DNA from 2 places in the Hominimerdicola alba 7 genome. Region 2 is predicted to be linked to the other one. Evidence: predicted binding sites of a transcription regulator. Region 2 holds the regulator's gene; the other holds the start of a gene.
What was found. Region 2 encodes LexA, which represses DNA repair genes until DNA is damaged. Its sites were predicted from a motif close to CNAACANNTGTTNG; they were not measured.
Positions count from the first base shown of each region.

Region 1: the regulator LexA is predicted to act here: its motif matches at 3,984-3,997, upstream of uvrB (excinuclease ABC subunit UvrB).

Region 1 covers NC_014833.1:476,282-492,665, reverse strand. Annotated here, with positions in the region: gene uvrA (excinuclease ABC subunit UvrA) at 1-1,670, opposite strand, end outside; gene RUMAL_RS21630 (hypothetical protein) at 1,691-1,840, opposite strand; gene uvrB (excinuclease ABC subunit UvrB) at 1,868-3,838, opposite strand; gene RUMAL_RS02285 (Na/Pi cotransporter family protein) at 4,122-5,915, opposite strand; gene RUMAL_RS02280 (L,D-transpeptidase family protein) at 6,303-8,084, shown strand; gene RUMAL_RS02275 (hypothetical protein) at 8,156-8,779, shown strand; gene aroQ (type II 3-dehydroquinate dehydratase) at 8,804-9,250, shown strand; gene RUMAL_RS02265 (YrhA family protein) at 9,213-9,629, shown strand; gene RUMAL_RS02260 (PoNe immunity protein domain-containing protein) at 9,577-10,128, shown strand; gene RUMAL_RS02255 (aminopeptidase P family protein) at 10,149-11,219, shown strand; gene RUMAL_RS02250 (NAD/NADP octopine/nopaline dehydrogenase family protein) at 11,365-12,591, opposite strand; gene RUMAL_RS02245 (ATP-grasp domain-containing protein) at 12,725-13,987, opposite strand; gene RUMAL_RS02240 (glycosyltransferase family 2 protein) at 13,972-14,934, opposite strand; gene RUMAL_RS02235 (EamA family transporter) at 14,967-15,311, opposite strand; gene RUMAL_RS02230 (EamA family transporter) at 15,295-15,660, opposite strand; gene RUMAL_RS02225 (YfhO family protein) at 15,674-16,384, opposite strand, start outside.
Region 2 covers NC_014833.1:308,513-324,896, reverse strand. Annotated here, with positions in the region: gene RUMAL_RS01575 (DUF6442 family protein) at 1-269, opposite strand, end outside; gene RUMAL_RS01570 (NAD-dependent epimerase/dehydratase family protein) at 572-1,507, opposite strand; gene RUMAL_RS01565 (MBOAT family O-acyltransferase) at 1,929-3,305, shown strand; gene RUMAL_RS01560 (hypothetical protein) at 3,320-4,135, shown strand; gene mnmL (tRNA modification radical SAM protein MnmL/YtqA) at 4,132-5,067, shown strand; gene RUMAL_RS01550 (hypothetical protein) at 5,105-5,380, opposite strand; gene yabP (sporulation protein YabP) at 5,377-5,649, opposite strand; gene RUMAL_RS01540 (leucine-rich repeat protein) at 5,850-9,437, shown strand; gene RUMAL_RS01535 (ABC transporter ATP-binding protein) at 9,584-11,353, opposite strand; gene RUMAL_RS01530 (ABC transporter ATP-binding protein) at 11,353-13,131, opposite strand; gene murC (UDP-N-acetylmuramate--L-alanine ligase) at 13,569-15,002, shown strand; gene lexA (transcriptional repressor LexA) at 15,028-15,612, shown strand; gene RUMAL_RS01515 (zinc ribbon domain-containing protein) at 15,648-16,384, shown strand, end outside.

The DNA.
Region 1 (16,384 bases), 170 kb from region 2:
TCAGCGGCATACATGGTATCCTCGTCATGCTCGACCACTATCAGCGTGTTGCCAAGGTCGCGCAGACGTTTCAGCGTAGCTATCAGCTTATCATTGTCCCTCTGGTGCAGACCGATAGACGGCTCATCAAGGATATAAAGCACGCCCACCAATGACGAACCTATCTGCGTAGCAAGCCTTATTCTCTGGCTCTCGCCGCCAGAAAGCGTACCCGCAGAACGGGACAGTGTCAGGTATTCAAGACCCACGCTGGCAAGGAATCCCAGTCTGTCCTTTATCTCCTTGATTATCCTCTCGCCTATGAGTTTTTCGCGTTCTGTCAGATCAACACTTTCAAGAAATCCCAGAACTGCCACAACAGACTTATCGCAAAGCTCCGCAATATTCAGTCCGCCCACAGTCACGCTAAGGCTCTCGGAACGAAGTCTTCTGCCCTTGCAGGCAGGGCAGGCTTCCTCGCTCATATTCGATTCGATATCAGCCTTTGACCAATCGCTGTTCGATTCCTTATAACGTCTTTCCAGATTGGGGATTATTCCCTCAAAAGCTGAATCATACTCCGCCTTGTAGAACTTGCTGCCGCGTGAAAGATGAAGTTTGTGGTCGCCTGTACCATACAGGAACAGGTCGAGCTGTTCCTCTGTCAGTTCGCTGACGGGCTTATCCAGCGGCACGCCGTATTCATCGGATATCGCCCTGAAATACATATTGGCTATTGAGCTATCGTCAGAAACGTTCCAGCCGCTCGCCTTGATAGCGCCCTCGGATATGGATAGATTCTTGTTCGGCACTATCAGGTCGGGATCTATCTTTTTGAAAACTCCCAGACCCGTACACTTCTCACAGGCACCGTAGGGATTGTTGAACGAGAACATTCTGGGTGCAAGCTCCCCTATGGACACTCCGTGTTCAGGGCAGGCATAGCTCTGCGAGAACGTCATTTCCTCGCCGCCGATAACATCAGCCGTCACAAGTCCGCCCGTCAGCGCGGACACAGTTTCGATACTATCCGTCAGTCTCGATTTTACGCTCTCCTTGATAACAAGCCTGTCAACCACTATCTCGATAGTATGCTTCTTGTTCTTTTCAAGCTCTATATTCTCCGAAAGATCATAGGTTATGCCGTCCACCCTCACGCGTACATAGCCGGACTTCTTAGCCTGCTCGAACTCCTTCTGGTGAGTACCCTTTCTTCCACGCACTATGGGAGCGAGAAGCTGTATCTTGGTACCCTCTTCCAGCGCCATCAGCTGATCGACTATCTGATCGACTGTCTGCTGTTTTATCTCTCGTCCGCAAACAGGGCAGTGTGGCACACCTATCCTCGCATACAAAAGACGCAGGTAGTCATATATCTCCGTAACAGTGCCCACAGTTGAACGCGGATTCTTCGATGTAGTCTTCTGATCTATGGATATCGCAGGGGAAAGCCCTTCAATACTGTCAACATCGGGCTTGTCCATCTGCCCCAGGAACATTCTTGCATAAGAGGACAGTGATTCCACATATCTTCTCTGACCGTCCGCATATATAGTATCAAAAGCCAGCGAACTCTTACCCGATCCCGAAAGCCCCGTCATAACTATCAGCTTGTCACGTGGGATCGTAAGATCCACATTTTTAAGGTTATGCTCCCTCGCACCCTTTATGATTATTTCGTTAATGGGCATTTTATCAACTCCGTTTAATATCAGTTATCCATCTCAATAAAAGCATAATAAAGACCTTGTATACTAGCACAGAATGAGACTTCTGCGTTGCCGTTATCATTCAGGTCATCAATGAAACTATCAATATAGTCACTATATACGCCTTGTGCTTTAAAGAAAACCCTTTTCATATTTATCCATTCCTAACCATCCACAGGTCACTTTTTCTCCCCTTTGAGTTCAGCTATCCTGTCACGCAGGAATGCTGCGTGCTCAAATTCAAGAAGCTTCGCAGCTTCTTTCATCTCGCGGGTCAGCTTATCTATAAGCTTCTGCTGTTCTGCCTTCGAAAGCTTCACAGCCTGTCTTGCGGAATACTCCGCTTCTTCCTTTGTGGATATCTCAATGACATCTCTTATATCCTTGACTATGGTCTTGGGAACTATGCCGTGTTCCTCATTATATTTTTCCTGTATAGCACGTCGTCTTTCAGTCTCACGTATGGCACTCTCCATCGAGCGTGTCACGCTGTCGGCATACATTATTACCATACCTTCCGAGTTTCTTGCCGCTCTGCCTATGGTCTGGATAAGCGAACTTTCCGAACGCAGGAAGCCCTCCTTGTCAGCATCGAGTATCGCAACAAGTGAAACCTCGGGCAGATCAAGACCCTCTCTCAGAAGGTTGATACCAACAAGCACATCAAACTCGCCCAGACGAAGATCGCGTATTATCTCCATACGCTCAATGGTATCAATATCATGGTGCATATACCGCACCTTAACATCAAAGCCCTTCAGATAGGCAGTAAGATCTTCAGCCATCTTTTTTGTGAGCGTAGTCACAAGCACACGCTGACCTTTCTCTACCCTTTTGTTTATCTCGCCAAGCAGATCCTCTATCTGACCATCGGTAGGTCTTACGGATATCAGCGGATCGAGAAGTCCTGTAGGTCTTATCACCTGTTCCACTATCTGCTGCGACTTTTCTTTTTCTATGGGTCCCGGGGTAGCTGATACAAATATAGCCTGATTTATGCGCTCGTAAAATTCATCGAACTGCAAAGGGCGGTTATCCAGTGCCGAGGGCAGACGAAAACCGTAATCCACCAGAGTCTGCTTACGCGCCCTGTCCCCTGCGAACATTCCCCTTACCTGCGGCAGTGAAACGTGAGATTCGTCCACCATAAGCAGAAAATCATCCGGCATGAAGTCAAACAGCGTGAAAGGTACAGCACCCTTTGAACGTCTTGCCAGTACGCGGGAATAGTTTTCTATTCCGCTGCAGAAGCCTATCTCCTCCAGCATCTCCATATCGTAATTCGTCCTCTGCTGTATACGCTGTGCTTCTATCAGCATACCTCTGTCCTCGAAGCATTTCACACGTTCAGCAAGTTCTTCCTTTATCTCGTCGATAGCATCCAGCATTTTCTCGCGGCCGACGATATAATGAGATGCAGGAAAAACAGCAGCGTGATTCAGCGTTGAGAGCACTTCCCCAGTCAGCACGTTCACCTCGCATATACGGTCGATCTCATCTCCGAAGAACTCGACTCTCAGCGCCTTATCCGTGGAATCCGCAGGGAATATCTCAACCACGTCGCCCCTTACACGGAACTTATTTCTTACAAAATTGATGTCGTTTCGCTCGTACTGTATCTTCACAAGCTCCGCAATAAGCTCATCACGTGATTTTTCAGCTCCCTTGCGTATACTTACCACCATGGACTTATACTCTGACGGATCACCAAGGGAGTATATGCATGAAACACTGGCTACTATTATAACATCCCGCCTTTCGGTTATAGCCGTAGTAGCAGAATGACGCAGCTTATCTATCTCATCGTTAATAGAACTGTCCTTTTCTATGTACACATCTGTACTGGGAACATAGGCTTCGGGCTGGTAGTAATCGTAGTAGCTTACAAAATACTCCACCGCATTGTTCGGGAAAAACTCCTTGAACTCCGAACAAAGCTGTGCCGCAAGTATCTTGTTATGAGCAAGTACAAGGGTCGGACGGTTTAACCGCTCGATAACATTAGCCATAGTAAAAGTCTTGCCCGAGCCCGTAACGCCCAGAAGCGTCTGCTCCTTCATACCCGATTCTACGCCCTTTACCAGAGCATCCACTGCTTCAGGCTGATCGCCGGAAAGCTTATAATCCGAAACCAGTTGGAATCTATCCACGAACACCAAACCTCCCTGCTGAAAAAACACAGAAATAATATGCGAACAATCGTTTACTATTATACATCGTAAGGAGCGTTATGTCAAGAGATTTTTCGTTAATTACAGGCATTCCGACCTTTGCCGTCAACTACTCTGCTGATCACAAACAAACGTCTGAGCAGAGCATTTATTCTCTGATACTGACTGCCATTCATCCGCAAAAAAGCAGGCACACTCACTCTGTACAGCCACAGAATTCCGCATACCTGCTTTGATACTTATTCGGTTTTTATTATTCAGCCTAAGCCAGTGTTTCAAGTGAGTACTTTGCACTGTACTCTTTGAGCTTTTTCTCGTAGGTCTCGGGACCGTGCTTGTGCAGTTCGTCCAGATATTCGTGCTTTTTAAGGGTCTCATACTGCTGTTTTGTCGAGATAAGATATATTGCTATATTTGAGCAGTGATCGGATATCCTCTCCACATTGGTAAGTATATCCAGGAAATGTATTCCGACTTCGATAGGACACTGACCGTTCTTTGAGCGGTCGATATGTACCGCCTTGAGTTCTTCCACCAGGCGGTCTACCACCTCTTCAAGAGGTTCTATCTCAGTCAGTACATTCATATCCATAGTCTTTGTTGCTTCGATTGCAAGACCGATTATCTCGGAAATAGCGCCGTGAACTACACTGAGCTCCCAGTTAGCCCTTTCAGAGAAGTGTGCTTCTTCCTCATAAAGCACATTTGCTGTTTCACAGAGGTTCACCGAGTAGTCACCGATACGTTCAAACTCGCTTATCAGGTGGAATAGGGTAGTTACCATTCGTCCCTCGTCCTCGTTGAGCTTACAGTCATTCAGCTTGATAAGGTACTGACCCACACGGTCTTCAAGCCTGTCCAGCAGTTCCTCACGCTCGTTGATCTTCTCTATCTCCCTCATGTCATACTTATCGAACATCATGCAGGCAGATTCAAAGTTCTTGCGGGCATATATACCCATCTGAACGACCGCTTCCCTTGTCTGTGCGATAGCAACATTCGGGGTAACAAGGAATCTTTCGTCCAGCAGATCTTCCTTGGAGAATACGTCTTCTTCCTCGCCTGGCTTATCGCGAACTGTGATACAGGCAAGCTTTTCAAGTACACCTGCAAAGGGTATGAATATCGCAGTCACGATAACGTTGAACAGTGTATGGAAGTTTGCTATGTCACCGTCATCGAATCCTTCATTCCAGAATGACCAGCCCACAGTGAACTGAACTGCGTATATCACTATCAGGAACAGTATAGTACCGATGGAATTGAAGTAAAAGTGCAGCAGTGCCGCTCTTTTTGCGTTTTTGGAAGATTTCAGTGACGACAGCAGAGGTGTCGCGCAGGTACCTATGTTTGTACCCATGATTATCGGAAATGCCGATGCAAACAGTACTGCGCCGCCCGATCCGCTTGCGATTATCTGTAGTATACCTACCGCAGCCGCACTGGACTGTGTGCAGATAGTTACGACTATACCGACCAGTATACCAAGCGCAGGGTTCTTCAGCAGACTGAATATCTTCTGAACCGTATCGGGATCCTTGAAAAGAGGTCCGATAGAGTTCTTCATGGTGGTTATACCTGTGAACAGTATCGCAACACCCAGCAGTATCTCGCCGACCGTCTTTTTCTTGTTCTTCTTCGAGAACATTATTATACCCATGCCCGCTATCGCCAGAATTGCTGAAAGATTTACAGGGTTTACAAGGTTTATCAGAAAACTGTCAGATTCACCAACACTTGCAAGTCTGAGTATATGAGCTGTCATGGTCGTGCCGATATTCGCACCCATGATTATTCCCACCGCGCCGCGGAGTTTCAGAAGTCCCGCATTAACAAGACCGATAACTATTACCGTAGTCGCAGTCGAGGACTGCACCGCCGCAGTCACAACAGCGCCGAAGAATATACTTGTGAAGATATTGCCCGATACTTTTGCAAGTATCTTTTCCATAAGTCCGCCGGCAGATTTTTCAAGACCCGAACTAAGGGTCTTCATACCGTACATGAACATCGCCAGTCCGCCTATCGCGACCAGTATGTTGAAGAAGATAGACATATTTTTACTCCTTTACTTTCCTCGACAGCCCCCCGGCCGCCCTCGTTTCGTTAACTCTATCATACTCCTGCATCATAAATTATAACTTAAAAAACTGCTCTTGTCAATCACTTGCCGATTAGAATGCCTATCGGCTAACAATGTCGATTATTAGAGATTTTGCACAATTGGTAACGATATCATCCGACATAGCGTTTTGTTACTAAATTCCCCGATACAACAATCATTGGTTTTCTCAGCATCACCCGGATCACTATTGAAAAAACTTTCAAAAAGTTCTTGAAAAAGATAAAAAAATGTTGTATAATAAAAATGGATTTCTGTACGCGTAAGTACAGAGGAGAGTGTAAATGAGTTTCTAAGATTTAGGAGGTTAGTTTCTTTTTTATGGAGACGAGAAAAGAAGATCTTGCCAGAATGATCGCCAGGAATATGTCCATGACAGAAAATTTCGGTGATGATCCCGAGCCTGTAAGGGGCGTGACGGATTTCGGCGAGGATGCTTTCGATACTGTTTATGCCTCTGCCGCGAGAGAAAGATATCCGCGTAAAAAGCGCACAGGCAGTTCATCAGGCAGCAGAAACAGTACCGCACAAAGACAGCGCAGCGGCAGTCGCACTGCAAAGTCCGCAGGCAGCAAAAGCAGCACAAATACATCCGCTGTCAGAAAGCAGGCCGCAAAGGTCAAAAAGAAGAAAAAGAAAAAGATGACCGCGACCAAGGCAGCCCTGATCTGCACGTGCATACTGCTGACAGGTCTTGTAACGGCAGGCGGCGTATTTATCATAGGCAGAAAAGCTTATGAGGACACCTTTCTCGACAACACTTACATAAGCGGTGTTGATGTGGGCGGAATGGACAAGAAACAGGCTCTGGCAGAGTTAAAAAAGAAGTCCGTCATCCCGGAAACTGTTTATATTACCAAAAGGGACGGCTCAGGGATGAATATCGCGCTGAAAGATATAGGCTACGTCGATAATACAGAGGAACTTATAAACAAGTACTATAACGGTCAGGATCACGGCAAGTGGCTCAATGCCAAGTTTGAAAAGGATGAATACTCCATAAAGAATTCATTCCACTACGACAAGAAAAAACTGGAAAATCTGCTGGCGCACAAGCTTATAAAGAATCAGAAAGCCAAGCCGCCAAAGGACGCTTATATAACCCGCAGCGACAGCGGCAGTTTCGTTGTTGTAAACGAAGAAGACGGCGATACCATAGATACAAACAAGATACAGCTGCTTTTCGATTACGTCGAAAGCGAACTTGATAATATGAATTTTGATATTGCTATCGGCTCGGTTGACTGCTACAAAAAAGCAAAGATCCATGCAGATGACCTTTATGAACAATGCCAGAAGCTCAACAATCTGGATAGTATCGAAATTGTATTCGATTTTCACCAGGGCACTGAGAAGATTGACGGTCTTACCATTACGAAATGGATAGGCTTTGATGAAGACGATCCTGTAAATTCCCTGGAGGTAGACCGCGATCAGGTCGAGCAGTATGTAAATCGTTTAGCAAGCAAATATGATACCTTCGGCAAAGACAGAGAATTCGTATCTACCAGCAGGGGCGCGATAACAGTACCCCAGGGCGCAGGCTGCTATGGATGGTGGCTTAACAAAGACGCTATGACGGACTATATCATAGAAAGCATAAAGAACTGCGAATCAAGCAGGACAGAAGCTATATATTATGTCAACCCCGACTCGACTTACAGCTATACCTGCAACCCCGACTGGCTCACTGCCGAATCGGATTTCAGCGATACCTATTTCGATGTGGATCTCGCGAAGCAGCATCTATGGTACTATGAAAACGGCGAGATGAAAATGGAAAGCGATTTCGTATCAGGCTATCCAAGCGAATCCAGAAATTCTCCTGCGGGAGTATATAAGCTTTGGCTGAAGGAGCGCGGCAAGACACTGGTCGGCAGTTCGGACGGACAGTCCTACGCTTCTTATGTTGAGTTCTGGAACTATTTCAGCACCATAGGCATAGGTTTCCACGATGCTTCCTGGCAGGGAGGAGTCTTCGGAGGAGATAAGTATAAATCTCCAACATGGGGCAGCCACGGCTGTATAAATCTGCCATACGATGCAGCAGAGTACATATACAACAACGTTCCGTTAGACACGCCTGTATTTATGTACTGGTAAAAAGCAGACAGCCGACGGAGTCAATATCCGTCGGCTTTTTTCTTGAAACAATATATGGATGGTGACAGGATATGAACAGAAAAATAGTATTAGTGATATCGCTGCTTGCAGCTGCACTTTGTCTTGCTGCCTGCAGCAATAAGGAAAAACCAAAGCAGACAGCCAGCAAAGCTGACAAGGAAACTTCCGCAGCTAAGGATGATGAATCTGCTGCAGAAGGCGAAGAGGATACCTTGGGTGTATTGAAGGATATGTATGAGGATAAGCCCTCGGCGATAAAAGGGCTGATACTCGAATCAAAATCCACCTGGCGCAATTCACCCGATATAGAGGAGATGGCAGAGGAAGGCTACACAAAGGAAGTCGCTATATCCGATTTTGAACTTGACGAAGTATTTGAGATGTACATCGACACCGATCTCGATGACGGCTGGAACATCTATATATGCCGTCAGGACAGTGTAGGCGATATGTCATCACTCACCGAGGAAAAGCTGAAAGAACTCAGTGAAAAAGGCGGATTCGCCAACGACTACGGCAACAAGCCCGACAAAGAAAAACACGGAGATCTTGGCGGAATGTGCGTGGCTTCCGATGAAGCCACCGAGGGCATATACGATATGTTCTTCGTCCGCGGCGGTGAGATAGACAGCTATATCGAGCTTGAAATAACAAAGCCGTCCAACGCAGAATAACGGACGGCAGAAAAGAGGAACATAATGAAAAAGATACTTGTGATACACGGACCGAACCTCAATCTTCTGGGCGAAAGAGAGCCCGGAGTATACGGCACTGATACATTCGAGAGCATAAACGATGAGATAGTTGCGCACGCGCTCGGATACAGCATCCACTGTGAGGTATTCCAGTCCAACCATGAGGGTGAGATAATAGACGAACTGCATCTTGCAAGAAAGAAATTCGACGGTGTGGTGCTGAACGCAGGCGCGTATACCCATTACAGCTACGCTATCCGCGATGCCATAGCCGCTATAAAGATACCCGTGGTAGAAGTACACCTCAGCAATATCCACGCTAGGGACGAATTCCGTGAAAAGTCCGTGATAGCCCCCGTATGCGTGGGACAGATAAGCGGTTTCGGCAAGTATTCTTATCTCATGGCAGTTGATGCACTCAATTATAAGTGGAGCGAACAGGCTGAATAATACGTATACAGAATTTCTTTCAAAACTGCCCGATACGGCTGCATACAAAAAGCCGACACAGGAAAAGATAAACGACGCAGATAAAGAATTCTATTCTTTATTTGAAGTTGGTTTACCCAATGATTATATAGAATTTCTGCACCACACAAATGGTTTGTCATATGATGGACGCAGTATCTGCGGGGTGTATGATGAAGAGTTCCTAACCGAATATCCGAGAAAAAAGAGCATGGATATAATACGGTTCAACTCATCTTTCAGGGATATGACGGATATAACCGACTATATCCTGCTGGGAAAATCAAGTATAGACCACATCGTTTACAATACCAGCGAAAAGAAAGCTGTTTTCTATCAGGACAGGTCTGCTGATCGCTAAATATTCGAGAGGGTATGCGATCGATAAGCTGAAAAGCGAATTCACGGATCTGATCCGATCTGTCAGTGACAGTTTGGATACTGATTCGTATGATGACGGTCTGCGCTTTTTGTCCCTGTGTGTGCTTTTTAAAGCGGACAATGATACCATATATCAAGTCACAAAGCTGATAAAGGAAAATGTCGGGTATGACAGTATCATCGAGTGCCTGGAAGCAAATGCGCTGCCTGACTGTAATACTCTGAAATATCCCGATATTTACGGTGATATGTGGGAAATGATCTGCAAAAATGATACCGGCGGCATCATAGGATACCTGCAGAAAAAATGGTATAAAAGCCATTCCCACGCTTACTGGTATGATGCACATAAAGCCAAGGAAAAGCTCTATTTCGGATATTGGACATTTGAGATCGCTGCATTGATGAAAGCACTCAACATAAATGCGGACAGCCTGAATGGTATTGAGTACTTTCCTTATGAGCTGTATTCTTATTAAATAGAACGAGGGTGTAAATTATGACAAGGCTTGAACGCCTGCAGGAAAAACTCGACGAAGGTACCTGCGGCATCATCACTGACGATATAAACAGACGTTACTTTACGGGAATGAGATCCAGTGCAGGAACACTGCTGGTATTCCCTGAAAAAAGCTATCTGATAATAGATTTCAGGTACATCGAAAAAGCCAGCGCGACAGTAAAGGACTGTGAAGTACTGCTTGAAGCCAGAGGCAGTGAAAAATATGTCCAGATAAACGAGCTTCTTGAAAAGCATGGTACCAAGACAGTTGCCATAGACAGCCAAACCTGTACCGTCAGCGAACTGGCATCTTACCGCAAACAGCTGAATGCTGAGATACCGGGCGACGGACGTTTCGGACGTACCATACGCAAACTGCGCATGGTCAAGTCTGCTGACGAAATAGAAAAAATGATAGCCGCACAGCGCATAGCCGAACAGGGCTTCGAGTTCATGCTGGGCTATATAAAAGAAGGTCTGACAGAGCGCGAAATGCAGCTGAAGCTGGACTATTTCATGCTTTCCCACGGTGCGGAAGCTCTCAGCTTTGATACGATAGTGCTGAGCGGTCCAAATACATCTCTTCCTCATGGTGTGCCCTCGGACAGAAAAGTGCAGAAGGGCGAGTTCGTACTTATGGACTTCGGCGCAGTTGTTGACGGCTATCACAGCGATATGACAAGGACAGTATGCGTGGGCGAACCTGCCGACAAGATGCGCAAGGTTTACGACATAGTCCTGAAAGCCCAGCAGGCAGGCATAGACTCACTTAAAGCGGATATCTCCGGCAAGGACTTTGATGCTGCCGCAAGAGATATCATATCCGCTGCAGGCTACGGCGATAATTTCGGACATTCACTGGGTCACGGTGTAGGTATTGAGATACACGAAGAACCCTACGGGTCACCTGTTTCTCAGGCACTTATACCCGAAAATTCCGTTATCACCATTGAACCGGGCATATACCTTGAAGGTGAGTTCGGTGTGAGGATAGAGGACTTCGCGGTTGTAAAAAATAACGGCTGCGAGAATATGACTCTCGCAAGAAAAGAGCTTATCTGCTTATAACGATCGGGTCTGACATATTTAAACGGATCCAAACAGAATCAAACATAATTATAAGGCTGCGTGTTCCTTACGAGCACGCAGCCTTTCAGTTTTTGTCGTACTTTATACTATCAGCACACTGTCGTTCAAATCGAACGCAGGATCATCAGTTTCTCAGATAATCATTAAGCTCCTCAATGCTCATTCCGCCTATACCGATATAATCGAGCGTATATCTGTCATCAACAAAATAGTTAGTCTGATGGAATGCACCGCCCAGAATGATCATAGCGTCAATGACAGGTGTCGGAACTCCGTATGCAACGCCAAGGTCATGATACAGCTTACAGCTTACCGGGATATCCTCTGTCAGGTATCTGTGATTTATGTTGTTCGGACCGACATTTCCCTCATCGGAAGGCTGATCAAGCGGAAAAACGACATTATCGTTTCCGTCTTTATCAAGACCCATATACTCCTGCGTCAGAACACTTCTTCTGGAGAAGAACATCTGCTTCTTGTACCTCGGACATCCGACACCAAGTTTCTTTGCAAGTGCTATCTCTTCATTGAAGAATTGATACTGTACCTCACAAATAGAAGGGCATAGTCCGTGAGAATACATTGAATATGTCTCCGGTGCATTTCCGTAGACAAGTACCCAGTTCTCCATACTTGATACACCAAGAACAGATGCCGGGACATGGATAACCGGATTTACATTAGCAAAATCAATATCCAGGATCGTATCACCCTTAACAGGACCATCACCTTGTGTAACACTGTCCATAGCCGGAAGATATCTGGATGCTTCAATAAAATCATCGCTGTCCTTTGCAGGCATAGCAGCACCTCTGAGGCTGATAGCTCTGTACTTTACGCCAACATGAGGCAGCCAGTAATCATTGATCTTTTCAATTCTTGTACCATAAGGAGCAGAAGACCATCCGCCAACTATAACGTCTTTAGTGCAGCCTGCTTCTCTCATCATCTTTCTTAGCAGAAGACTTGCCCAGTTATCTGTAAATACCATTACGACCTGTCCGTCTTCAAGACAAGGTATCAGCTGCCTGAACATAGCTTCATGTCTCCAGGAAGTAGTAGCAACGCATATTATTCCAGCACCCTTTACAACCTCTGCCATATCAGTAGAGATTACATCAAGATAAGCTTTGCCGGAGCGCTCAAACCCGTCCCTGTTGCGTTGAATGCCGTCAAGAAGTATCCCCGATTTATGAAGTATCTTCATTGAACTCTCGTAATACTCCTCACTGCCCCATAGTCTGACTTCCGAACCTGCCAGCTTACAATCTGCAGCTATCGTTTTACCTACTGCACCACTTCCAAGGACCGCTACAGGCATCCCTTTTAAATATGACATATCTCTGCTCATTATCTTTCCTCTTTTCAATATTATATTTTATCACCCTGACGCACCAAGCAATACAGCCCTTTTACAGTGATCTCAATAAATACTCAATATCACATCTGCTTTCAGATCGGTGTGCCAAAGAGATAACCAATTTTTATTTATAATCACGGTCATTATCCAGATTGATCGGACAGATAATGTTCTTGCCGTCCGTTGAAAACACTTTCATTTTTTCTGCAAAATGATCCGTAGTACGATCCATATCTGCGATGGAATCTGCTGTGAATGAGAAAGTCGCAAAATATGATCTGGTACTTCTGTTATCTATTTTTTCTCCCTCATTATAAAAAACGATATCATCAGTGAGCTTATCATATTTACATAGCTCGTACACATTATCCATATTTTCTATGATATGTCCGTCATACGCAAAAAAATATAGTCTTGCATATAATTTTGAAGGAACGTATCCCCTGCTTTGTATCAGTTTCTCTTTCAAAGCAGCTTTATCATAAACACAATCCAGCAGCAGCTGATTTATACTCAGCCCAGAATGAGCGCCTATGATATCATTTTCAAATGCAAGTATCCTTCCTGCTATCTCACATACTGTAAGAGTACCTTTGTAGAAAAAGCACTGCATTGACAGCACGCCGTACTTCTGACCGACAGCATCTGCAAATTTCTGGAGCGTCACCCTTGCTGCTTCAATTATGTCATCATGCCGTGAGGTATTGTAAAAAATACGGCTCAGTCTTGGTATGGACTTATCTTCACATCTGGTCTTCTCACGGTCTCCGCAGCTGATAACATAGACCTTTCCTTCCGCTACAAACGAGGTGATATTGTATTCTCCTCCCTTGCTGTATTCCTCGACCAACACCTTTTCTGAATGTGAGATCTCTGCCGACTTTTCTGCATACAGCCGAAGTTCTTCGCTGTTGTTTACCACATATATCCCCTTTGAGCCCCATGCATTCGAGGGCTTTACCACAAGAGGAAAACTCAGTCCTTTGATATCCTCATCGGAAAAATCCTTGTTTATGATCCTGTTTTCCGGAACGCTCACACCCAGAGAGCGCAGCAGATCCTTTGCCTGTTTCTTATCCCTATAGTATTTGAGCATATCTGCCGAAGCATACCATTCAATACCTGCTTTATGTGCTATCTCAGTTATTTTTTCAAACACAAGATCAGAAAATGATCCCAATATGCCATCAGCCTTTTCTCTGATACACATCTCAGCAACTTTTTCCGTATCACGTATATCAATATCATAATACTTATCTGCTATATTCTTCGCGTGTCCGTTCTTATAACCGTCACATACTATCGTATAATAACCGCGCTTTTTTGCCTCTATGACCAATTGAACATTTTCGTATAAAGAACCGATAATTACTAATCTGTGCTGCATTTCTTACTATCCCCACCATATCTGTTTTCACAATTGATAGCCTCACTTATCACATATATAGGTCTGTTCTTGACCTCATTGAAAATATTGCCGATATATATGCCTACTATACCCAGCATCATCAGTATCAGTCCACCCATGATGACTACCGCTGCAATAATACTCGTCCAGCCGGCAAGTATGTCACGTCCCATGATCTTCTGGATTATAAGCACCAGTATGTATATCATAGCAAGAGATGACAGAATGAAACCCAGCTTAATAGACAGCTTCAGAGGTTTATTGGAATGAGTGGTTATAAGAGAAACTGCGAACCGTATCTTTTTCCGCATATTATAAGACGATCTGCCCTCATAGCGTTCTTCACATTCGATATCTATCGAAGTCTGTCTGAATCCGAGCCACTTTATGAACATCTGATACGCACGGTTCTGTTCTCTCATCCTGCAATAATTTTCAATAACAGATCTGCGAGATACACTGAAATTACCTATCGAAGGATCTATATCCTCCTCAGTAAAATAGCTCAGCACGCGATAGAACGATCTTGATAGAAAAAGTGTGACAGCAGTATCCTTTCTTTGGATACGCCTTGCAAATACAACATCATACCCTTCCTGCGCTTTCTTATAAAGATCAACGATCGCTTCCGGCGGATCTTGAAGATCACAATCCATAACGACTACCCAATCACCCGTACATATATCAATACCCGCTGTGATCGCATTAGCCTGTCCGAAATTACGTGAAAGATGTATACCCTTTATACGCTTGTCATTTTCACACAGTTCCTTTATGCTTTCCCAGGAACCCTGCGGACAGTGATCCTCAACAAGTATGATCTCATACTCATTCACTATCGAAGAAAGCGTGTTGTTCAGCCGTTCACACAACACAGGCAGTGCGGAGCGGCAGCCGTATACAGGTACCACTACCGATATATCCATTCTATAATCATTCCTTTACATACTCATAAACTCTATATCGCATATACAATGATCCCGATCAGTATCAGACCAAGACCGAAAACTTGCTTTTTTTCAGGTATCTCTCGAAAAAACAGGAAACTAAGTATCGTAACAAAAATATATCCCGTAGCATCAAGCAGCGGTGACATGGACAGCGGCACGACCTTCAGTCCGTACATAGAGATCAGTGTACAAAGAAAAAACACTCCATACGAGGTCATCACAGGTATGTTCAGATACTCACGCAGCTTTGAACTGTATTGTTTTCCTGCCGATTTTTTCAAAAGTATCTGTGAAAACGACGATATCAGCGAACTTAACACCAGAATAAGCGCATATTTAGTCAACCTTGTCATGATACTCCTTTCCGGACGAAACAAATATCACTCCGACAATAACTATCATGCCGCCGATGATCTGCTTGGCAGTGAGCTGTTCGTTGAAGAACAGTATGCCCCACACCATTCCCCATACGACCGTGACCGATCTGCAGGCATAAGCAGTACTTAGTTTCAAGTGTTTTAATATCTGCTGCCAGAACACAGCATATACCATAAGCACCAGCAGCAGAGCTCCGTACAGGACGATCCATTTCAAAGACAAGAACTTTTCTGCAGCAGCCTTTTTTGAAAACACCCCGCCGAACGACATCACCAACACGATCAGATGCATAAGAAGAAAGTATTTTTTATCGGATCCTTTCATATATTACGCCTCACTATGCTTCATTCACAGCCGTTCCGTCCTTACTGCGTATCCTGCGTTTAAGTATCAGATCGACAGCCGTATATATAAGCAGTATCCCTGCACTCACAGACGAAATGATAACTCCGTACTTGAACCCTGGTATCCTGTACCTGAACGAGATACTGTGATCTCCCTGCGGTACATATACCGCCGAAAGTCCGTTGAATACGCGTTCGATCTCTGTGGGGCTGCCGTCAATATATGCAGTAAAATATCTATTGTAAGGTACTGAGAAAAATACAAGATTATCCTTCGGCAGGTCGATACGTGCATTGAATCCGGTCTTATCAGGCACAAATTCGTAGCAAGCGCTGGCAGCACGGTCGCGGCAGTCCTGATAATAGGTTTCAACAGATACATCATTATATTTATCTTCGGGCAATTCCTGTAATATATCACCATATTTCTCTATCTGTTCATCCGTGAGCCATATAGCCTTCAGAAAAAGTTTTTGCCTGTCAACCTTGTCATCATACATCTTCCTGCTATCCTCATCGCTATTATGAGGCTGCGCATCTATCCTGATATAGTTGTCATAGGTAAAACCCATAGGTATAAACGCCTTGTTTTTATATAATACATAACGATTTATTACCTTATCCTGTTCAAAACCCTCTATATGCTTATTCAGATCTTCCGGTTCAACTTCGATACCTCCCGTAAGAAGAAGGTTGCAATAAAG
Region 2 (16,384 bases):
GTCAACAGCACAAAACAGATCAAATCTTTCTTCTTTTTGGAAATTATTGATTTATTTCTATATTTGATCGCATTGTCCAGTGTTGTTATCAAAAGGTACCCAGCATTGATATGATGAGCAAACAAAAAATCCAGAACAAACAGCCCTATACAAATATAGAACAACACCGCGTGTGTTTTAATAGCACCTTTTTCGCACGCTTCCCTTTCAGCTAAGTCTTCATATTCATATTCTTCGCGGCTCATTGCCAATACTCTTTCTTTATCCATAGTCATCTTCCTATCTTGATATGCACAGTTTTATTGGTATTCTGCCAAGTTTACTTGGTATGACTGTATTATATCACTGCCAAGTGTACTTGTCAAGATTTTGCACAGTCAACTTGGCAGCTTTGTAGATATGCATAATTCTTCACCTAATTTTTGTATACTCATTACCACACTTAATAAAATTATGTCATAAAGATTTCCGTCCGTTTTCGCCTGTTTTTCAAAAAAGTATACTATAATTATCAGGTATGGTCATTAACGAAAAAGCACCCCCGATAAACAGGAGTGCCTTGGATACATTATTATTTGGTATTGCCGAGATTCCACCTCATGGGCGCGATACGCTTGGCGCGGGTATTATCGAACAGCCAATTGTTATAGGTGAGTGTAGGATCAAAATAACGATAATCCGCTCTCATCTTGCCCTTATTGAACAGCATGGCTTTTTCACTTCCGGGTGAACGCTGTATGACCGCACCGATACGGTGACGTTCTTTTTCATACTCGATTATCTCATGGGCGTTAGTCTGCCTGGAATCACAGACATTATACACACCGCCGTATCTGCCCTGAGGCACAGAGATTATGCCGTTTATAAAATCTATCAGATTGAATACACAGCAGAAAGTATATCCGTAATCGCCATCACCAAAAACATAGCCTACATTTTCTTTGTTGTCATAGACGTGTGCGTGGAGGTTATCCGTATGCTCGGCATCGTAGACAGGTGCCGCCCTTGCGACTACCTCTATGATATCGCTTTTTTTGAAAGCCTTCTCCATCAGCTTCTCGCTGGTGAGCTTCATTTCAGAATAGTAGGTAAAAGCCTTTTCAGCAATAGTTTCCCTGATAGGTTCCCTGCCCTTCTGCAATCCGTATACATCTGTGGTACTGAGGAGCACGAAGCATCCGACACCGCTTTTTGCTGCCGCAGCATAGATATATTTATCGGTCGCTTTGCTCTTCCTTATCTCAGCATCCGTTATAAGCGGATCGATATCATTATCAACTGAATTTGCCAGATGAACAACAACATCGATATGGTTGTTATCCATTATCTCGCTTACTGTCTTTTTATCTGTGATATCACACTGTACGAAGCTATAATTGGGATCTGACCCAATAAAATCATTCGGTTTTGAATCGACCGCATAGACACGATGTTTTTTGTGCAGCAGACTTGACGTCAGATACTGACCTATCATGCCGCTGGCACCTGTAACAAGTATTGATGACATCTCTGTCACTCCCCTTCCAGAACGCGCCTCTCCCCTCACAGACGCCACGCAGGCTGTCAGTGCCATAGTCTGCATCAATAATAAACCGGATGTATCGTGTCTTCACGATATGATAGGCGCACTATCATAATTCTATATGATAATATTATAACACACTTTTAATATTTTGCAATATATGATGGTTAAAAAAATAAAAATTTAGATTTTCTTTATAAATTCACTTGCCTAATTTTGTGAAGTGTGCTAAAATGTAAATAGACTATATCACAGCCGTATCATCTTGCAGACGCGATCGCTATAAGCCGCGTAAAATCGGCAGCAAATGCGCACTGCCTTTTATCATCGGCAATAGGATGCGGCAACTGATCAACGACATTTTGAGTTCAGTTAAATTGAACTTGCTATATAAGGAGAAAATAACTTGACTTACACAGACCTCATTTTTTTGTTCGGACTATTTCCGCTTTCGGCAGTATTATCCATGCTGGACAGAAGTTCAGAATATAAGAATATGATACTGATAATCACATCGCTGCTGTTTTTCAGCTGGGGCAGACCCTTTGCCTTGTGTCTGATATTTCTTTCACTGATAGCAGACTGGGCATTCGGCCTGGCTGTTGATTCTCTGCGAAAGAAAAGCCGCCCTGCTGCAGCTGTCGTCACCGCAGCCGACGGATTGATGAATACAGCGCTGCTGCTGATATTCGGCAACAATTACCTGTTTGAGGGAACAAAGCTTGGAATGGATGCGTTGATACTGCCTGTGGGTATAGGTTACTACGCGCTTAGAGGGTTCTCATACGTATCCGATGTATACCGCGGCAAGATAAAGGCTGAAAAAAACGTATTCTGTATAATGACTTATATGGTATCCTTCCACCTGATGTGTGCGGGTCCCGTTGTGCATTACGGTGATATGGAAAAGCAGATAAGAAAGCGCGAGGTAACCACAGACAAGCTGAATGCAGGTCTTAACAAAATGATCTGGGGTCTCGGCAAGATAGTACTTCTTTCAGAGGTATTCCGCAAGATACGCGCAGCCGGTCTTAACGGCAGCGAGATAACCACACTTGGCTGCTGGCTGGGTATGCTGGCATTTTTTGCACAGTACTATTTTATATTCACTGGACTTTGTGATATGAGCCGCGGTCTTAGCCTTATGGGAGGATTCATGCTTCCGATAAACTATAGGGATATCGAAGCTGACGAACTTTTCACGGGCATGGTAAAGAGTTATAATTCAACAGTTATCGCTTTTTTCAGCGACCTGCTCGGGATACCTGACAGCAAGTCAAAGATACGAAATGCTGTCGGAGCTGTAATATGCGGCGGACTTATGGGACTCTGGTACGCAGTAAAGCCCACAAGCCTGATGGTAGGGCTCGCAGCAGGACTGCTGGTGGCGCTGGAACAGCTTTTCCTTAAAGCTATACTAGCTAAGCTGCCTGTATTTTTCAAGTATGTATATCTGGTACTTACAAGCCTTGTGATATTCGGAGTACTTGAATTCAAGGGATTTTACGGCTACCACAAATGGCTGAAGGGACTTATAGGTTCAGGTGTGAAGTACACCCTCAGCGTTGCTGTAAGAGATGCTGTGCTAAACAATATCGTACTTATAATAATAGCGTTCTGCATTGTATGTACGCCTGTTCGCAAGCTGATAACCGGTTCTGCGGATAAGCTTTCATCCCAGAGCAAACGCTCCTATGGTACAATACGCATCTGCAAGACCATAGCAACTGCTGCTGTGCTTATAATAAGCGTTATAACACTAGCTGCAAATGCCGCAGTATGAGAACGGAGGAAAATATGGAAGATCAATTCAGCAAGCTTAGAGCAGAATCCTCCGGGATAGACCTGCCCGATGAGTGCGCGGAAAATGACCGTGCTGTGAGATATCTCGCACTTGAAACAGGTGTGGGGCATTACGATAATCTGAACCTGCTGGTACTTTCTGTACTTATGATATTCATATCCGTATCATTTCTGGCTGTAAGCAGTGGAAAGATACGCAGTGAGGAAGAACTGATACTGACAAAAAAAAGCTTTCTCAGCGGTGAGTTTACAAAGGGACTTGAAGAAAGATATATCCGTGAGCTGCCTATTCCCGAACAGATGAGATCGGCAGAAGAACATATATCATTCCTTTACGGCATCGGAAATACCATAAGCGAAAAAAGCAGCGGCAACTATGATATCCTTCGTGAACGTCAGCTTGAAGATGCCGAGCACAATGCATTCGAGCCCGATGACGAGGAACGTGATGAGAACGCCGTTACCACTAAGGCTGTAATGACCGACAAGGACGGCAATACACTCACCGAACCTGCCGACGCAGAAACTGCTCCGGGAGGAGGAACAACAGCGGTAGCAAGACCGGATTCCACTTCCAGGACATTCACAACATCCGAAAATGATGAAGATATCACCACCACAAACAACAACGCTCCGCCTGTGACAACAACCACTACCATCATAACAGTACGGACCGAACCCTCACAGAATACGGATGATATCTCCGATCCGCCGGACACAGATCCACCGATCACAGATGAGCCTGATTCAAAGCCTGATACGGACCCCATCGACACAGATCCGCCCACGATAGATGAACCTTCAGAATGATGTATGCATTTGAATATTCCGATGACAACAAGCGCTATCACAGCTATAATTACTACCTAAAAAAACGCTTCGGCAAAAAGGTATATAAAGTACCGCTGAATATAGACCTCGGCTGTCCCAACCGTGACGGTACGAAAGGCATCGGCGGATGCGCTTTCTGCTCAGCCAGGATGAGCGGAAATTTCGCAGGTGATCCCCGCAGGAGCATCGAGGAGCAATATTCTCAGGTGCGCACCATTATGGAAAAGAAATGGGCAGATGCACTCTGTATACCATACTTTCAGGCAGGCAGCAACACCTATGCAGACATAGGCGTACTGAGAGAAATGTTCTCAGCTGCCCTTGAACTTGATAACGCAGTAGGTCTAAGCATCGCCACACGCGCCGACTGTATAGACCGCGAGAAAGCAGAAATGCTCGGGGCCCTTGCAAAACGCACATATCTTACAGTAGAGCTGGGCTTGCAGACAATATTTGACAGCACTGCCATCGCCATGAACCGATGTCACACTTATAATGACCTTCTGGAGGCATACGAACTTCTTCGTGCAGAGGACGTAAATGTGTGCATACACCTGATAAACGGTCTGCCTGGCGAAACGCCCGATATGATGCGAAGATCGGCATACACGATCGGACAGCTGGATATACACGCAGTAAAACTTCATCTGCTTCACGTGCTTAAAGGCACCTCTCTGGCAGATATGTATGAACGCGGAGATCTCCGCACACTGGAACGTGACGAGTATATAGGCATCATCTGCGACCAGCTGGAACTGATCCCGCCAAAGGTGATAATCGAAAGGCTCACAGGCGACGGCGACCGCAGTGAGCTCATAGCACCGCTTTGGAGCCGTGATAAGCGGCGTGTGCTTAATGGCATCGACATGGAAATGGTTCGCAGGAACGCGTATCAGGGGGATAAGATATAAAAGGTATACCGTCCGCATAAATGTGCAGACGGTATTTTTATTTTGCCTTGCTTCGGAGTACAGCATACAAACATCTTACTGCACAGAAACCGATAGCTGCCCCTGCAGCAACAGGATATCTCAGATGACCTTCTATACCTACGCCAAGTATGAAAAGGCAAAACGAGAACATCAGCACCGCCAGCATATCACCGATAAAACGCATCCACCCGGGACAGTGCAGCTGCGGCAACGAGAGCAAGCCCCATATCATACCCAGTATGACCCCGGAGGGCAGCCCACCCAGCTGCCCTGCAGCTTCAAACAATGTCATCTCAACAGCTTACCGAAAAAGCCAAGCTTTTTTACAGCATCTCGCTGACCGTAGACAACAGCGGATATCTCACCATCAATATTCAGTTCTCCGTTCTCAACGCTGAGTTCGCTGATATGGAGTTTTTCTCCCCTGATAGTAAGTTCTCCCAGCTGAGTATACAATACCACTGTATTCTCATCAAATCTCTCAACATCGTTCACACCTGTCAGCATCAGTTTGCTGCGATCTTCCAGTATGGCGTTATGCCTTCCCTGTATTTCTGTCATATAGCAGCCCTCCTTTTCGGTATATCATATGCTTCGCATCACCTGTATATTACGCGAATCGTGGAATTTACCGAAAGTAAAAAAAAATGATACAGCCTATTGCAAAACTGTAAAATATGTGCTATACTTACTCTGTACATATACCCTGATCTCAGGGTAAAAAAATAACATATGAACATTCCTGAAGGAGGAAGAAACAAATGAGAAAGAAGATCTTAGCCGGTGTAGCTGCTGTGCTGATGGTAGCATCATGCGTACCCGCAAACACGAATTTCGGCTTTTCACCTATAGCGCCGATAACAGCTTCCGCTGCAAAAGCTAAGCTGGAGCTGGACTATGTCATTATATCAGAAACAAGCTCAGGCGACATCGAGATAACCCCCAAAAATATATTTGATTGTCTTGGCGTTTCTGACAGTGTATCGACACTGAACATCAATTTCAGCAAACTGAAATCTACTATTGTCGAGTATGCGGGCGGTTCCCTTTCAGGTAAGAAAGTCATCCTGAAAAAGCCCAACACATCACTTACCGCTGATGTTAACCTTGCACACATCAATTTCACAGATGACATTATCACTGATGTCGGCGCAAGCTTTGCATCCGGCTGTAAAACTCTCCAGACAGTTAACTTCGGAAGCAAGATAAATACCATAGGCAGCAGCGCATTCAGCAACTGTGACCACCTGCAGGGTACATCGGGAACCAAACTGGATCTTTCCAATATAGTTAATATCGATGCATCTGCTTTCAATGGTACGGTCGAGATACAGAGCATCAAGTTCGGTTCAAATCTCAAAACCATAGGCAGAAGTGCTTTTTCAGGCAATACAGCGCTGAAAACACTGGATCTCCCTGCAGCACTTACCAAAATCGATGACAATGCCTTCTACAACTGTAAGGCTCTGGAATCTGTATTTTTCCGAGGAAGTAATACTATTTCCTATATCGGCATATCTGCTTTTTCAAACTGCACCAGCCTGACTGCCGTAAGTGTTAACGGATCCACCTCAAACACACTGCCAAACGGCACCGCTGATATTTCGTGCGGCACCAATCTCTTCAGTGGATGTACTTCACTGCAGAACTTCACATGGCCCAAAAGTTTCACTATTATACCCGATGGTACATTCAACGGCTGTACCGCACTCACAAATTTCGCATTTGAGGGTGGTGCTACAGGTTCTGCCTGCGCTACCATAGGAAAATCCACTTTCAATAAATGCGAATCACTCACAAGCATTGAACTGCCAAATGCAAATACCACTATCCTTGCTTCTGCTTTTAATAACTGTTTCAAGCTCGAGAATGTTGTGGTTTCCGATAAACTTACAAATGTTGGTGAAGGTGCCTTCGGAGGCTGCTGGGTACTGACACTGTATCCAAGATCCGATGCTAACAAGACCAAGAACAAAGTCGTTCTTCCGTCCACATGGCAGGTGATCTCAAATAGTACTTTTAGTAATTGCGAAGGTATCACACAAGTGGATATTTCACCCGCAACATATATAGGCGGAAATGCTTTCTACTCTTGTAATTCTCTGCAGAGCATAAAGATACCGGATGCAGTAACTACTCTCTATGATAACACCTTCTGCGATTGCAAGTCACTGAAGAACGTAGTAGTATCCAAGAAATTGGCTGTACTTGGTAAAAATGAAAAATCGCCGTCATCTACTCCCAGTGGCTGCGTTTTCAAGGACTGCATTTCTCTTGAAACACTGACACCCAGTGATGCGACTGTACTTCCTTATACAATACAGTTCCCTGCATCTCTCGGCGGTGTTCAGAAGAGCAGCTTTGAAAACTGTCCTTCTATCAAGTACATAAACTTTGCCAAGAATTCTCAGTTCTCCGTTTTAGGTGAAAGAGCATTCTATAAGTGTAAAGGTCTGCTTGGTTCAAATGAAGGCGGAAACGCAAACAACACTATCCTTATGCCAACAGGTGTACGCGATATATTCAGTTATGCTTTCGCTGAGTGTAATTCTCTTAAGAACATCCAGTTCCTCGGCAGTGTATCCACCATCGGTATCTCCGCATTCCAGAAGTGTACTGCACTGGAAGACGTTATCATGAACGATACTATCCAGCAGGTACGTGACTCAGCATTTGCAGACTGCTCATCTCTGAAGAGTATGCCTCACACCAAAGAAGGCAAGACTGCATTCTCGCATATAGATACAATTAACGCTTCCACATTCAAGAACTGCACAAGCCTTACAGAAGCTTTCATACCCAAGAACGTTACGGTTATAGGCAACAGCGCATTCAGCGGATGCAAAACGCTTGAAAAGGTACTTTGGGAAAAGGGATCCGCACTCGCTACTATCGACACCAGTGCCTTTAACGGCGATGAGAAGCTGGCTGTATTCACATACCAGGGTGGCAGTGCAAATTCCACATTCCCTGACAGCCTTACAAAGATCAATTCTCACGCATTCACAAAGACAGCACTTACAAAGGTGACCATAGGCACCCCTGCCAACGGCGACAAGATACTCCTTGGCTCATACACGTTTTCAGATAATAAGTCACTGATCTCAGTTGACCTCTCAGGTTCCAACATTATAGAGATACCAAAGTATTGCTTCAGCAATGATACCAACCTCAAGACAGTATTACTCCCCGAGAGTTCTCTCACCAAGCTTGATGACTACGCATTCTCTAAGTGTAACCGTCTGCACACTTTCGGATCAACTTCCGCTAAAAGCGGCGAATATACCCTCCCCGAATCCCTGACATCTATCGGTGACAAGGTATTCGCTGACAACTTCTGTATGCAGGTGATCAATATTCCTGCATCAGCAACATCGCTGTCTATGTCAATGTTCAATATCGACCTCAGAAACGCTAAGGTCGAGGAGAACGGCTATACTCCTCTTGAAGCTATAAGAGTACATTCAAACAACCCCAATTATAAGAGTGTTGACGGCATACTTTACAGCAAAGATATGACGATCCTCTACAATCGTCCTATCAACAAGAAGGATCCTACTTACGCTGTACCCAGTACCGTTAAAACCATCAAGTCTTATGCTTGTGTAAACAGTAATTTGAAAAACGTTGTACTCAATGAAGGTCTGCAATACATCGAAGAAAAGGCATTCAATGACTGCCATAGCCTTGAGGGCGTTGACTTCGGTAAGAACGGCTCTGTGATTTTCCCTGAAAATAAGGTCATATTCGCAAAAGACAAGGGCAAGATCACACTGTACGGAACCACCGGCTCTACCGCAGAGGCCTATGCTAGTAAAAACACTTCAAAGGTAACATTCATTGATAACGACCGTGCAGCTGCTAAGCTGGAAATAATCTCCAAGGGCGGCAATGTCCTCACCGGCGGCGTTCAGCTGGCTATCAATGATAAGACCTACACCTTCGGCTGCAAGCAGACTACTGCAAGCGGCAAAGAAGCTGCTGACAACCTCATTTGGTCCTCCAGCGATGTTGAAGTTGCTGTCATTGACAACACTGGTAAGGTAACATTCAAGAGCAAGGGCGTTACTACTATCAAAGTCACAAACGCTAACGGCACAGCAGTTGCCAGCATCACACTTACGGTTGCTGATAAATCTACACTGAATGATTATATCCCCGGTGATGTTACAGGCGACGGCACAGTAAACGTTGCAGATATCAGTAAGATCGCAGCTCACATCAAGGGCAAAAAGCAGATCAACAGCACTCGCTTCATGTCAGCTGATGTAAACGGCGACGGCAGCGTTAACGTTTCAGATCTTTCCAAGATCGCAGCTCACGTAAAGGGCAAGAAGCTCCTGAGCTGATAAAATTGATATAATTACAAGACAGTCGGATAACACCGGCTGTCTTTTTTATGTATAAAAGATCAGCTGTAACTCTGCACTAAGCCGCAAAGTTTTTTTGTGCAAAAAAAGACAGCCGCCGCGGGCTGTCTTTATAATATGTGATTCTACGCTGACTGCGATGTATATAGTTCATAATATGCACCGCGCTTTTCCATAAGCTCATCGTGGGTGCCGCTTTCAAGTATACCTTTTTCGTCAATGTACATTATGCGGTCACAATTGCGTATTGTTGAAAGTCGGTGTGCGATTATAAACGATGTCCTGCCTTTAAGCAGCTGCTCTATACCCTTCTGTAACAGAGCCTCTGTCTTGGCATCTATCGAAGAAGTCGCCTCATCGAGCACCAGTATCTTGGGATCACTGAGGAGCGTCCTTGCAAAGCTTATAAGCTGTTTCTCACCACCGGAAAGCTTACTGCCGCGCTCGTTTACCTGAGTTTCGTAACCCATATCCATTCGGCTGATGAATTCATCTGCGCAGACAGTTCTTGCGGCTTCACGTACCTCTTCCTCGGTAGCCTCCTGCCTGCTGTATCTTATGTTATCCATTATAGTTCCGCTGAATATAAAGCTGTCCTGAAGCATTATACCCATCTGCGAACGCAGCGACTTCAATGTAACATCAGATATCGGAACACCATCAACTGTTATCCTGCCGTGTTTGATATCGTAGAATCTGGATATCAGGGATACTATAGTCGATTTGCCGGCACCTGTTGGTCCAACCAGCGCTATACTTTCGCCTGCCTTGACATCAAAAGAAAGATGCTCCAGTACGTTTATACCTTCTTCGTAGCCAAATGTAACATCTTCAAAGCTTACCTGACCTGTTATATCCCCAAGTTCAGAAGCATCTTCCTTGTCGGTAATTGTGACAGGCTCGTCCAGCGTTTCAAATATACGCTCCAGATAAGCTATATTGTTTATGAAGTTGTTCATTATATTTGATATATTCATTATAGGCTGCCAGAAACGACCAGCATAACCCGTCATAGCCGCCAGTACTCCGAGAGATACTGTTTCACGCGGGAGTACCAGAAGACCCACGATGAAAAGAGCTGCTCTTATAGCAGTTGATATATTATCCGTAGCAGGCCATACCAGGTTAGAGTACTTTACAGCCCTCATCCATGCAGTGCGGTATTTTTCGTTCAGCTTATCATATATCTCAGCATTTTCCTCCTCACGGGTGAACACCTGAGTTATCCTTGCACCGACGATATTTTCCTGCAGATAAGCATTCATATTTGAGGATTTGTTTGACACCTCCTGCCACGCCCTGCGCTGCTGTTTCTTTATAGCAAACATTACCATTATAAATATGGGCAGACCGGACATCGCTACCAGTGTCAGCCTTGGGCTGACTATCAGCATGAAGACAAGTATGAACAGCATATTCAATATCTCCATGACAAAATTGATTATACCGTTCGAGAGCATATCCGATACAGAGTTGACGTAATTTATAACTCTTATCAGTATCTTTCCGTGCGGACGATCATCATAGTAAGTAAATGGAAGTTTCTGTAAATGTGCAAAGAGATCCTCACGGATATCGAAGATTATATCCTGACCTACAACAGTCATGATACGTCCGCGGATATTGCCGAGCACTGTACCCAGTATGGTGCAAAGAAGCAGCGCACCGCCCAGCAGCATAAGCTCCTTTACATTCTTCTGCGGTATAGTGACATCCAGCGCACGCTGAGTTATCAGCGGCCCCATAAGCCCGAACACCGCAGCCGCCATACTTATCAACAGTGAAAGTATCATCTTTTTCCTGTATTTTTTTATGTATACGTATGAACGCTTCAGGTGGGCAAAGTCAAAAGGCTTTTCAAGCTGTTCATCCACATCGTACTTATTTCTTGCCATTATACCGTCACCTCGCTTTCAGCAGCACAGTTTATGCCGCTCTGGAGTTCGTATATCTGTCTGTAATAGCCTTTGCGTCTGATAAGCTCCTCATGTGTGCCCATATCGGCTATTTTTCCGTTTTCGAGTATGATTATCTTATCAGCATTTTTTGATGAAGATATCCTCTGCGCTATCATTATCTTGGTACATTCAAAATCGAGTCCGCCGTTAAGGCTTTGCTGTATATAGTGCTCTGTTTCCATATCTACCGCGGATGTAGTATCATCGAGTATCAGCACAGCAGGTCTGACAGCTATCGCTCTCGCCAGAGAGATACGCTGTTTCTGACCGCCCGAAAGGCCCACACCGCGCTCACCAACGATAGTTTCATATTTATCCGGAAGCTTCTCTATGAATTCGCTGGCAGCAGAAAGCTCTGCACAGCGCTTAACATAAGCTTCTTCCATATCACTGTCACCGTAGGCTATATTTGAATCTATGGTATCGGAGTAAAGGAGAACATCCTGTGTCGCGATGCCTATGCTGCTTCTGAGGGTATGGAGCTTATGCATACGAACATTCTTGCCGTCCACCAGTACCTCGCCCTTGTCGCAGTCAAAGAATCTCGGGATAAGATTGACAAGGGTAGTCTTTCCGCTGCCTGTTTCACCCATTATGACAACGGTCTCGCCTGCATTTATGCGGAAGCTGACATTATCAAGTATCTTCTTATCACCTATTGAGAAGGTAACGTTCCTGAATTCTATATCACCGCGGAGCTTTTCCTTGTTTTCAGCTGCATCCACTCTGTCAACGATACGCGGTGCTTCGTAGTATATCTCGATGACCTTGCCCGCTGATGCCATAAAACGATGGAAGTCATTGACATACGTGCCCAGATTTCTCATGGGATTGCTTACAGCCCATAAAAGTCCTGATATAGCTACATACTGTCCCATAGTCAGATGCTGACGTATCATAAAATATCCGCCGCACATGAGCAGTATAACGCTCAGTGCACCTGCAGCGATATCTATGAAAGGATGATATTTCAGCCATACCATAGCCGCCTTTATGTTGGATTCTTTGTATTCCTCATCCTTCTGACGGAACTTTTCTATCTCGTAGTCTTCCTTTGCAAAAGCCTTTACAACGCGGTTTCCGGAGATATTCTCCTGTGCGGCGGTGTTAAGTGCTGATGATGTTTCCCTGACCTTACGGTAAGCAGGACCTGCCTGACGCGAGAACAGTCTGGTGACAATGAATATGGCTGGTGTCATCGCCATGATGCAAAGTGCTGTACGGAAATCTATGGTAAAAAAGTATACCATAGAAGCTGTAAACAGCGCGATACTGGATACACAGTTGCTTATTACCCAGGATACCATGTGCCTTACCATATCCAGGTCACCTGTAAGTCTTGTCATAAGGTCACCTGTGCGATAACGGTCATAGAAATCCATATCCTGATTCTCTATCTTGCGGAACAGGTGAGTACGTATCCTGTATATCATAGACTGCGATGCTTTTTCGTAGTACATATTGCAGGTATAGGTAAGCGCAGTACGCAGGAACGTTATACCTATCATTCCGACTATCAGCCACAGCAGCAGATCCCTGTGATCGCGGAGGTTTTCCGCAGCGTTCTCATTTGAAATGAAAGTATCGATTATTCTTGATTGAAAATATGGTGTGGCAATATACAATCCGTTGCAGACAACCGAAAGCACCAGTGCGCAGATATAGACCGCACGGCTGCCTTTCAGGTTAGCCCACAGCCATCTCAGCTGAAACATATTCTTCCTCCCTGGCCGTAGCCTTTCTTAAACTATCCTCTTTTTTTCCGAAATATTATTCATTATAGCACACCGCCCGCGGATTTGAATAGTATATACTATACTTTTCTTAACATATCCTATCATTCGTACATTGGAAAACGTTTACTTTAAAAACAGGATACATCCTTTTAACGTATTCTTTTTGATGACCACGGCACAACAGAGTATACGCTTTCTATCAGAAAGCACTACGGTTTAAATTCTCTTATTATGCATACGCACGCAGAAAAACACATCTGATACCGCCTATGCCAAGTAAAATTATTAACTAAAAATGTTCTGTGTAAATATGTTTACCACGTGGCAAATAAATGTTCTTAATTTGTCAATATTTTTTTGCGAAAGTGTAGTATAATATAATAGAATAAATGTTTTCATTCAGGAGGAACTTTACTATGAGTTCGGCACTAACAGAAGAAGCACTCGGCAAAATAAAGCGAGTTCATTTTATAGGCATCGGCGGTTCCGGAATGTATCCGCTGGCGCAGATATTCCACGCAAAGGGCTATGAGATAACAGGCTCGGACAATAACGAAACAGAAACTCTTGAAGCTGTACGCAAGCTGGGCATAAAGGTATTTCTCGGTCAGAGGGCAGAGAATATCGAGGGTGCTGAGCTTATAATATATACCGCAGCTATAATGGCTGATAATCCCGAGCTTATAGCTGCAAAAGAAAGCGGAGCGATAGTATGCGAGCGTGCGGACATACTCGGTGTAATAACAGGATGGTACGAAAATGCACTGTGCGTCTGCGGCACTCACGGCAAAACGACAACATCCTCGATGCTCACACAGATATTCGTTGACGCAGGTGAGGACGTAAGCTGTGTTATCGGCGGAAAGCTCCCAAGCATAGGCGGTTCAGGAAGAGCAGGCAAGTCAAAGGATATGGTTTGCGAAGCCTGCGAGTATCAGGATCATTTTCTGAAGCTGCACCCCGACTGTGCGATAATACTCAATGTTGATGCAGACCATCTGGAATATTTCAAGAATATAGAAAATATCATAAAAAGCTTCCACACATTCGCTGATATGGCAAGCAGCGCTGTTATATACAACGGCGATGATGCAAATACCCGCAAGGCACTGGAAGGCATATCCGGCAAGGAGCTTATCAGCTTCGGCTGGAACAAAGCAAACGATTACTCCGCAGAGATCATTTCAAAGAAAGGGCTTGTGACCAGGTTCACTGCATTTTTCAAGGGTGAGTCTCTTGGAGAGATCGAGATAAACGTCCCCGGCAACCACAATGTGCTCAACGCACTTGCTGCACTTGCTGCCGCAAGATATTCGGGCATCTCATTTGAAGCCGCAGCTAAGGGACTTTCAAGCTTCCATGGGGCTATAAGACGTTTCCAGCTGATAGACAAGGTCAGAGGTCTTACCATAGTCGATGACTATGCACATCACCCCAAGGAGATCGAGGTAACACTGAGAGCCGCAAAAAGTCTTGATTTCAAGAGAGTATGGGCAGTGTTCCAGCCATTTACCTATTCGCGCACAGAGATACTCATGGATGATTTTGCCAGAGCGCTGGAGATAGCTGATATTTCAGTTATAACCGATATTATGGGCAGCCGTGAAAAGAATGACCACGGCATATACACAGAGATGCTTGGCGAAAAAACAAGGAACGCTGTCTGGTTCGATACACCGCATGAGGTAGTTGACAAGCAGACTGCCGAGCAGAAGGAAAAGAACTTCGATGAATGTATCGATTATATAATGAAGAACGCTGAGGACGGAGATATACTTATCACCTTCGGATGCGGCGACGTTTACAAGCTTGCGAAGAAGCTTGCAAAAAGATTGAGAGAGAGCGACTGACACAGCGACCGCAAAGGAGGAGCGTATGAAAGTCACTGACAATGAACGCAATGTATTTGAATTTATCAAGGAAAGGGTCGAGGAGGGCTATCCACCCACGGTTAGAGAGATATGCTCGCATTTCGGCTTTAAATCCACCTCAACTGCACACAGGTATATAAAGACCCTGACTTCCAAAGGATTCCTTGAAAAAAGTGATAACCAGAACCGTGCCATAAAACTGGTGGGCGGCGGCGGTATGCTGATACCTCTTGTAGGAACAGTGACGGCAGGTACACCTATCACAGCAATAGAATATGTCAGCGAGTATATAAGCTTTCAGCCCGCAAGACATTACGGAAATCCGCTTTTCGCTCTGAAAGTTCGCGGTGAATCAATGATAAACGCAGCGATACTCGATGGTGATACGGTAGTTGTTGAACAGACTCCCTTTGCAGAGAACGGTCAGATCGTTGTCGCACTTGTAGAAGGCAGCGATGCAACAGTCAAAACCTTTTATAAGGAAGAAGGGCATTTCAGACTTCAGCCCGAGAATGATACGATGGATCCGATAATACTGGATAATGTCGAGATACTCGGTCGGGTAGTGGGGGTCATAAGATACATCTGAGCCCCGATCAGGGTTTGAAAGGAAAGTGAAGACAAATGAAGATATCTTGCAGATTCTGCGGCGCAAGTGTTGAAAGCACCGACAAAATATGTCCGGGATGCGGAAAGGTAATGCCTGCATTTAAGGGCGCAGAACTTGGCAGACATAATCAGTTTTCCTCAGACAGAGAGCGGGATGGTTTATCCCCTTCAAGACTTGTAGTTCAGACCCCCTACGCCGCTACCAGGTCAGGAAGACAGATGGACAAGCTGGATGAGCATTACGGCACTGCAAAAGCCCGCAAAGAGCATCATCCCGATAATTACGATCCCCGCAAGGATAACAGGGCTGTGCCTTTTTCTGCCACTACCGGAAGCGGCAAGCAGGCAAACAGGAGTATTATCAGCAACGGTCTTGCCAACGTGATCAAATTCATACTTATTATTATAATAGGCATGGTAATCTATGCGATAGGCAGGGTACTATTAGTTTCACATACAAATTACGATTTCAATCTCGATGAGAGTATAAAGCTTGAAAGCAGCAATTACGGCGATGCATTTGACAGCTATTTTGAAGAATGTCACTGGTGGTTCGATTTCAGCCAGAACAAAGTAACGTTCCGCGGCGTAGACAAGGACGGCAAAGAATACAATATGGTATTCGGCAGAGCACCCGACGGTCAGACTGCGGTAAAGGAACTGAGGATAGACGGCAAAAAAATAACCACCGAGGATGTGGATATTATGAATACCTACATAATGGGAATGTTCATGACTCCCAAGGATATCAA